2 regions of the Sporosarcina sp. FSL K6-2383 genome follow, and region 1 is predicted to be linked to the other one. Evidence: riboswitches for the same ligand, from Rfam matches in the RefSeq annotation. Region 1 holds a riboswitch; the other holds the start of a gene.
The links. A riboswitch is a leader RNA that binds a small molecule or an ion and turns the genes downstream of it on or off. The one in region 1 is predicted to bind S-adenosylmethionine.

Region 1 (4,109 bases):
TTTGCTTTTACATCATAAGCAGCACCATCAGTCCATGCGTTTCGTGGGTTCAAGACTTCTGCTGGAACCCCTTCGATAGCGTTAGGCATTTCAAGGCCGAATACATCGTTTGTCGTTGTTTCAACATCGTTTAATTGTCCTGCAAGTGCAGCACATACCATTGCGCGTGTGTGTTTCAGATCCATACGTTTACCGACTCCGTATACGCCACCAGTCCATCCAGTGTTGACAAGGAATACTTGTGCGCCATGCTCATCGATTTTCTTACCAAGCATTTCTGCGTAAACCGTTGCAGGAAGCGGTAAGAATGGTGAGCCGAAGCATGTCGAGAAGGTAGCTTCAGGTGACGTAATGCCACGCTCCGTTCCCGCAAGCTTCGATGTGAAACCGCTTAGGAAGTGGTACATGGCCTGTTCTTTTGTCAATTTCGAAATCGGAGGCAACACGCCAAATGCGTCTGCAGTTAAGAAAACAATTGTTTTCGGATGACCTGCGACAGAAGGATCGACGATGTTATCGATTGCTTGAATTGGGTATGCCGCCCGTGTGTTTTCAGTTAATGAACCATCATTATAATCAGGAATACGTGTGTCTGGATCGACAACAACGTTTTCTAAAACGGAACCGAAACGGATGGCTCCAAAGATTTCAGGTTCTTTTTCTTGTGATAAATTAATGCATTTTGCATAACATCCGCCTTCCATATTGAATACACCATTGTCAGACCAGCCATGCTCATCATCACCGATTAGTTTGCGGTCTGCAGATGCGGAAAGCGTTGTTTTACCTGTGCCAGACAGCCCAAAGAACAAGGCGACATCTCCATCTTCACCAACGTTAGCTGAACAGTGCATAGGGAGTATGTCACTTTCTGGAAGCAGGTGGTTCATAATAGAAAAAATTGATTTTTTCATTTCACCAGCATATTCAGTTCCACCAATTAAGACGATTCGTTTTTCCATTGAAACAATGATGAATGTCTCTGAATTCGTACCATCAACTGCAGGGTTTGCTTTAAAGGTAGGAGCGGATAGAATCGTGAATTGCGCCTCATGATTGTTCAATTCCTCTGCTGATGGACGAATGAATAAGTTATGAACGAACAGATTATGCCATGCGAACTCATTGACGACTTGAATAGCTAGGCGTGAGGCCGGGTCAGCCCCTGCAAATCCTTTGAAAACGAATAGCTCATCATTGACTTTTAAGTGGTTAATGACTTTATTATATAATGAATCAAAAATTTCAGAAGAAATCGGGCGGTTTACGTTGCCCCAATCAATTTTGTCTTTTGTAGATGCTTCTTCAACGATGTATTTATCTTTAGGGGAGCGACCCGTATACTTGCCAGTTTGTGCCGTGATCGCGCCATCGGCAGTCAATTGCGCTTCTCCACGTGCTGTTGCCTTTTCAACAAGCTGTGGAACAGAAAGTTGAATTTTTACGTTTTTACCTGAAAGAAGATCTTTAAGCTTGTCGCTCATTTTCGCTGATATCATAGTCATCTACCATCCTTTTGATATAGACCCATTCAGTGGGTGACATCTTATTTTTAATTAGTATAACACATTAAGAATAATAGTCTATACTAATTCAAACTGCAACTAATTATATGCAAAACATCAAAATTAATTGACATAAATCGATAATTTCCGTAACATGGATAGATGAACGGATACTCTTATCCCGAGCTGGTGGAGGGGTCAGGCCCTATGAAACCCGGCAACCTGCAATGACCATGTTGTCTGCGCGAAGGTGCCAAACCTGTAGCAAGGTATTTATCTGGATACAGATAGATATTTTGGATGATAAGAGTGAAAGGTGCTTTCGAAATTATGCCCTTCACTTATGTAGTTAATACTGAGTGATGGGCTTTTTATATGAAATTGCCCTTTATCCTCGTGTATAGAGCTCGCAGTGGCTTGTAGTTCCTTTCCCTATAGGAATTGGGACTCTACATGGGACATATGAGTACCGTATCAATCTCGTAGGATATAGGAGGAACCAACATGACAAATCGTCGACTATTTACATCAGAATCAGTAACAGAAGGACATCCTGACAAAATGTGTGACCAAATTTCGGATGCTATTTTAGATGCAATTTTAGCAGAAGATCCAAATGCGCGTGTCGCATGTGAAACAACGATTACGACTGGGCTTGTCCTAGTGGCAGGGGAAATTACGACAACGACTTATGTGGATATCCCAAAAGTAGTGCGTGAAACAGTGAAGGAAATTGGTTACACACGTGCGAAATATGGTTTTGATTGGGAAACATCAGCAGTCCTTACGGCGATCGACGAACAATCAGCTGACATCGCTGCGGGCGTTGACCAAGCACTGGAAGCGCGCGAAGGGTCTATGACAGACGAGGAACTTGAAGCAATCGGTGCAGGTGACCAAGGTTTGATGTTCGGTTACGCTTGTAATGAAACACCAGAATTAATGCCACTCCCAATTAGTCTATCGCATAAACTATCACGTCGTCTTGCACAAGTGCGTAAAGATGAGACGCTAGATTACTTACGCCCTGATGGGAAAACGCAAGTGACAGTTGAGTATGATGAACAGAATAACCCAGTTCGAATCGATACAATTGTCATTTCAACGCAACACCATCCAGAAGTGACGCTTGAGCAAATTCAACATGACATAAAAGAAGTTGTCATTGACGCGGTAGTCCCAGCGGAATTGATTGACGACAATACGAAATACTTCATTAACCCAACAGGCCGTTTTGTCATTGGTGGACCACAAGGAGATGCGGGTCTAACAGGCCGTAAAATCATCGTGGACACATACGGTGGATACGCACGTCATGGTGGCGGCGCGTTCTCTGGAAAAGATGCAACAAAAGTGGACCGTTCTGCTTCGTATGCCGCTCGTTATGTGGCGAAAAACATCGTCGCAGCAGGCCTTGCAGATCGTTGTGAAGTCCAACTTGCTTACGCAATCGGCGTAGCGCAACCTGTATCGATTTCGATTGATACATTCGGAACAGGCACAGTAGCAGAAAGCAAATTGGTAGAGCTTGTACGCGGATTATTCGATCTTCGTCCAGCCGGCATCATCAAAATGCTCGACCTACGTCGTCCAATTTATAAACAAACAGCTGCATATGGTCACTTCGGCCGTACAGACATTGAATTACCATGGGAGCAAACAGATAGAGCTGCTGCTTTGAAGGAACAAGCGGCGCAGTAATTGTAAAGAAAAAAGCACAGTTAGCGGGGACGAACCCGTTTGCTGTGCCTTTTTTTATAGATAGGAAAAAATCATTTCAATAAATTAGCTACGGTCCTAAGGAATTATTGAACTATATCCTTCCCTTAGGGATGTCAATCACCATAACCTAGGCTACTTTATGGAAGGCGCCTATGCCTGATTTATAAAGTTATTCATATGTTCATCCTATAAAGGGGACAGAAGTCATCACTTCTTCAGGTAGATAAATCGTAAGTTGCAAACCATCATTTGCCGCAAACTGGATGGTACCATCCAAACCTTTAACCCTCTCTTTAATCCCAATAAGTCCACTGAACTGTAAGGAGCGATGCTCTAGTTGGCTAACGTCCAGACCTATTCCATTATCAGAGTAAAATAAGTGTATATGATTATTTTCATGCGTTAATAACAGCGTGACTGCTGTAGCTTGTGAATGTTTCATCGCATTTGTCAGTAGCTCCTGGGTAATGCGGTAGAGTGCAATGACAGACTCCTCTTGTAACAACTGATTATCGAAGTCTTTATAAGTGAATTGAACATGGAAATTCGCCTGCAAATGAATTCTTTTAATCAGTTGCTCAATTGCTTGAATGAGCCCGAACTCCATTAAAAAGGGAGGTGATAATTGATTGCATGTTTCCCGTGTCGTATGAATGCAATCGAGCACTTTTTCACGTACTGCATAAATTTCTGTGTGTACATTATTAGATAAATCTTCCTTGAGAACACTTTCTAATCCTCTGTTAATAACTATTAACTCTTGCAAAACTACGTCATGTAAATCACCAGCTAAGCGAACTCTTTCTTTTTCCGTATAAGAAAATAAAAAGTTGGATAACCACTTTGAAGAATAAGCATCATTCTCTTTTAAATGATGTAGCT
Region 2 (4,109 bases), 860 kb from region 1:
GGGCAGATTTGACGAGTAATCCAGACAAGCCGATAATATCAGGCTTTTCTTTTCGAATGACGTCAATCAGTGTTGAAGGTGTCACCTTAATACCAATATCAACGACTGTGAAGCCGTTGTTGCTTAGGATGATTTCTACTAAGTTTTTCCCGATATCATGGACATCACCTTTAACAGTCGCTAAAACAATTTTCCCTTTACCTGTGTCACCCTCGGCTTTATCCATGAACTGCTCGAGGAACGCCACGGATGCTTTCATCACACCAGCACTTTGAAGTACTTCTGCAACAATTAGTTTGTTCGTATTGAATAAATGTCCCACTTCAGCCATACCAGCCATCAATGGTCCATTAATGATGTCAAGGGGTGCATCATACATCTCGAGGGCGGCTTCCAAGTCAGGAATTAAGCCCTCTTTTGTTCCTTCGACGATATAATAGCTTAGGCGTTCTGGAACGGTTTTTGGAATATCATCTTCTGTTTTCTCTTTTTTCTTGCCACGATAGAAATTAGTAAATTCGGCAAGCGTTTCATCTGTTGTGTTGAATAGTAAATCATTGGCCATTTTAATTTCGGCTTCCGGAATAGAAGCATAGCGTTCTAGTTTCTCCGTATTGACAATTGCATAGTCGAGACCTGCTTGCGTACAGTGATATAAATACACAGCATTCAATACTTCACGGCCGACAGGGGGCAGACCGAATGACACGTTACTGACACCGAGAATCGTCAAGGCGCGTGGTAACTTTTCTTTAATGAGACGAATACCTTCAATCGTTTCTACGGCAGACCCGATGTATTGCTCGTCTCCTGTACCGACTGGGAAAACAAGTGGATCGAAAATGATATCTTCTGGCGATAGTCCCCATTTATTGACAAGAAGATCATAAGAACGCTCTGCAACTTCGAGTTTCCGTTCACGCGTAACCGCCATTCCAGGTTCGTCGATTGTCCCAACAACGACAGCTGCACCAAACTTTTTGACAAGTGGCATTACAGCATCGTAGCGGTCTTCGCCATCCTCCAAGTTGATGGAGTTAATGATGACTTTCCCTTGTGAATATTTTAATGCTTCTTCAATAACCTTCTCGTCTGTGGAATCAATGACGAGAGGCACTTTCACTTTTTTGACAACTTCCTTCATGAATTTTGTGACATCCTCTAACTCGTCACGATCTGGATTAGCTAGACAAATATCAATGACGTGTGCGCCACCTTTTACTTGTGCACGCGCAATTTCGGATGCTTCTTCAAATTTGCCGTCAACGATTAGCTGTTTGAATTTCCGAGACCCGATAACATTTGTTCGTTCGCCAATTAATAGCGGACGCATAGAGTCGTCATACAGTATTGGTTCAATACCCGATACGACATGACCGTGAATCGTTTCGGGACCTTGGCGCGGCTTTTTATCAGCGACTACTTCACGAATCGCACGGATATGCTCAGGTGTTGTTCCGCAACAGCCCCCTACGATATTTAACCAACCTTTATCAGCAAAGCCTTGTAGTTTTTTAGAGAGAGACTCAGGTGATTCATGGTAATGACCTTCCTCGTCTGGAAGCCCAGCATTTGGGTAACAACTGACATAACTTGTGGCTAGGTCTGATAGTGAGCGAAGGTGGTCTGTCATGAACTCCGGACCTGTTGCACAGTTCAGGCCAACAGATAGTGGTTTTATATGCTCGATTGAAATATAAAATGATTCAATGCTTTGACCAGCTAATGTTGTTCCCATTGGCTCAATTGTTCCAGAAATCATAACAGGTAATTCTAGTCCTGTTTCCTCAAATGCACGCTTGATCCCTAATGTGCCGGCTTTGACATTCAACATATCCTGGCTCGTTTCCATCAATAGCAAATCACAGCCGCCTTCGATCAATGCTTTTGCTTGTATATAAAAGTCCTGTGTCAGGCCATCAAATGTAGCTCCGCCTGTAACGGATAATGTTTTGGTCGTTGGGCCCATTGCACCTGCAACGAAACGCGGCCATTCAGGTGTAGAAAAGTCTTCCGCACACTTTTTAGCTATTTGCGCAGCATGGAAGTTAATATCATGTGCTCGTTCACCCAAATCATAGTCATCGAGAACAATGGGTGTTCCGCCAAATGTGTTTGTGGAGATGATATCTGCGCCAGCCTCCAAATATTCGCGGTGAATGCGATTTAGGACATCGGGCTTTACGATATTTAAATACTCATTACAGCCATCGTATTCTTCACCACCGAAATCCTCGGCAGAAAGGTTGGCATTTTGTAGCATGGTTCCCATTGCGCCATCCATAATAAGTATTCTTTTCTGTAGTTGTTCTTCAATAGGGTGTCTCGGCATAGCTCATCACTCTCTCTTTACATCAATTATTTTGTAGCTTTTAAGAAAATAAAAAAAGCCTTCAAATAAAGAAGGCTTTACGAGTTTACGTAGTTGTCCCTTCTCATCTTCAGAACCACGGGGATTCTTCTGGAATTAGCACCAGTCCATATAGGCAGGTTGCTGAAGCTTCATAGGGCCAGTTCCCTCTGCTTCTCTTGATAAGAATAATTATGAAATTGTGAAATCCGCCGGAGGCAAACCCTCGCTGGATAAAGTTGAATAATTGAAATTATCATAACGTTATAATTTGCTTCCGTCAAGCAATCCTTTGTAGAAAGCTAGAAAGTCTATGGTAAGATGAAGATAATATGACAAACAGAAGGTGAACGAGTTGAGAGCATTTAAATATATTATTCCCATCATGATGATTGTCGGGACGGTTAGTATTATGATGTTGAACAAGAACCACCAAGAGGTCCCGCCTATGTCTCGCATTTATATTACGCTAGGTGCAATGGCCGTCAGTGGAATTTTAGCTTACTTTTTATTTCCAAAAGATGAAGAGAAGAATAAATGAAAAGAGACCGCTAGCGAATTTTGCTGGTGGTTTTTTCGTGAAAAGTGAAACGATTCTATAGTCTAATCGTATAAGAGATATGTGAAAAAAATCTTTGCTATAGAAAAGAGTGTTTTAGATGATTAATTTACTTATCTTCTCAATCATTACAGGGATTGTGTCAAGTTTAATTATTGTCCCGTTTGTGTTGAACAAAAAGGAGACGAAAGAGCCGGTTTCTTTTAACAAGGTCGCGGCTGTGGCTAGCACTGCTGTTGTAAGTACAATACTCGTGTTTGCCTTTTATTATCTAACCAATATGGATCGCAACTGGACGTCATTATGGGGTCCGCTACTCGTGGTCACTTTATTGGGCGCAGTTGTTGCGGGGAGTAAAGACCGCAAATTTAAGATTGTCTTATTACTAGGAGCAATTGCTTTCGGTGCTTATATCCTCAGCGCGCCTTTATTCAACGCAGATCAGAAATACAAGGCTGTCGAGATGGATCAGCAGGTGGAAATCAAAGCGTTTGATGAAACGAAAACACCGGCAAGTGTGCCGCCGAAGTTTGCACGTAACAAGATGAAGAAAGCGTTCGGTCAAGTACCGAATACGAGTTATTATGAATTAGGCAATTTACAAATTCAAAAAGTTGGCGATGATTTTGTCTACATCGCACCTGTTGAATTTTCGGGTCTTTTCAAGTGGTGGGCTGGGAAAACAACACCTGGGTATTTCACAATGAGTGCGACTGATTCGGCAGATAATCCGAAATTCGTGAAGGTTGAAATGACTTATACGCCTTCATCGTTTTTCCACAAGCAAGTGGAGCGTCATATGCGGATGGAAATGCCGAATCTCATTTTCTACGGGGATGTCCAGCTAGAAATTGATAATGAAGGAGTGCCTTATTATATCCGCTCATACGGGAACTTTATTACGGCACGCAACGGCTTTGATGTTCAAGGGATTGTAGTGGTTGATCCGGCGACGGGAGAGATGGCGAAATATGCACTTGCGGATGTACCTGCATTTATCGATGGTGCTGTTTCGCCTGAAGCAGTTAGTTTACAAAATAGTTATTTTGGTAACTATGTTCACGGATTCTGGAATTCGGTATTCGGGAAAAAAGATGTGAAATTGCCGTCAGATGAAGGGACCGAAGCTAATGTGAGTCCGATTTTTGACGAGAATGGTCATATGTTTTACTTCACTGATTTTACAAGTCCGAAAGAAGG

Region 2: it holds a riboswitch for S-adenosylmethionine, as region 1 does, so the genes downstream of both, metH (methionine synthase) here and metK (methionine adenosyltransferase) in region 1, are expected to answer to the same signal.

What each region holds. Positions count from the first base shown of each region.
Region 1 is NZ_CP152017.1:3,049,112-3,053,220, reverse strand. It holds gene pckA (phosphoenolpyruvate carboxykinase (ATP)) at 1-1,499, opposite strand, end outside; SAM riboswitch class I at 1,679-1,815, shown strand; gene metK (methionine adenosyltransferase) at 2,010-3,206, shown strand; gene MKZ10_RS15250 (ATP-binding protein) at 3,409-4,109, opposite strand, start outside.
Region 2 is NZ_CP152017.1:242,852-246,960, reverse strand. It holds gene metH (methionine synthase) at 1-2,332, opposite strand, end outside; SAM riboswitch class I at 2,433-2,539, opposite strand; gene MKZ10_RS01395 (histidine kinase) at 2,706-2,891, shown strand; gene MKZ10_RS01390 (hypothetical protein) at 3,010-4,109, shown strand, end outside.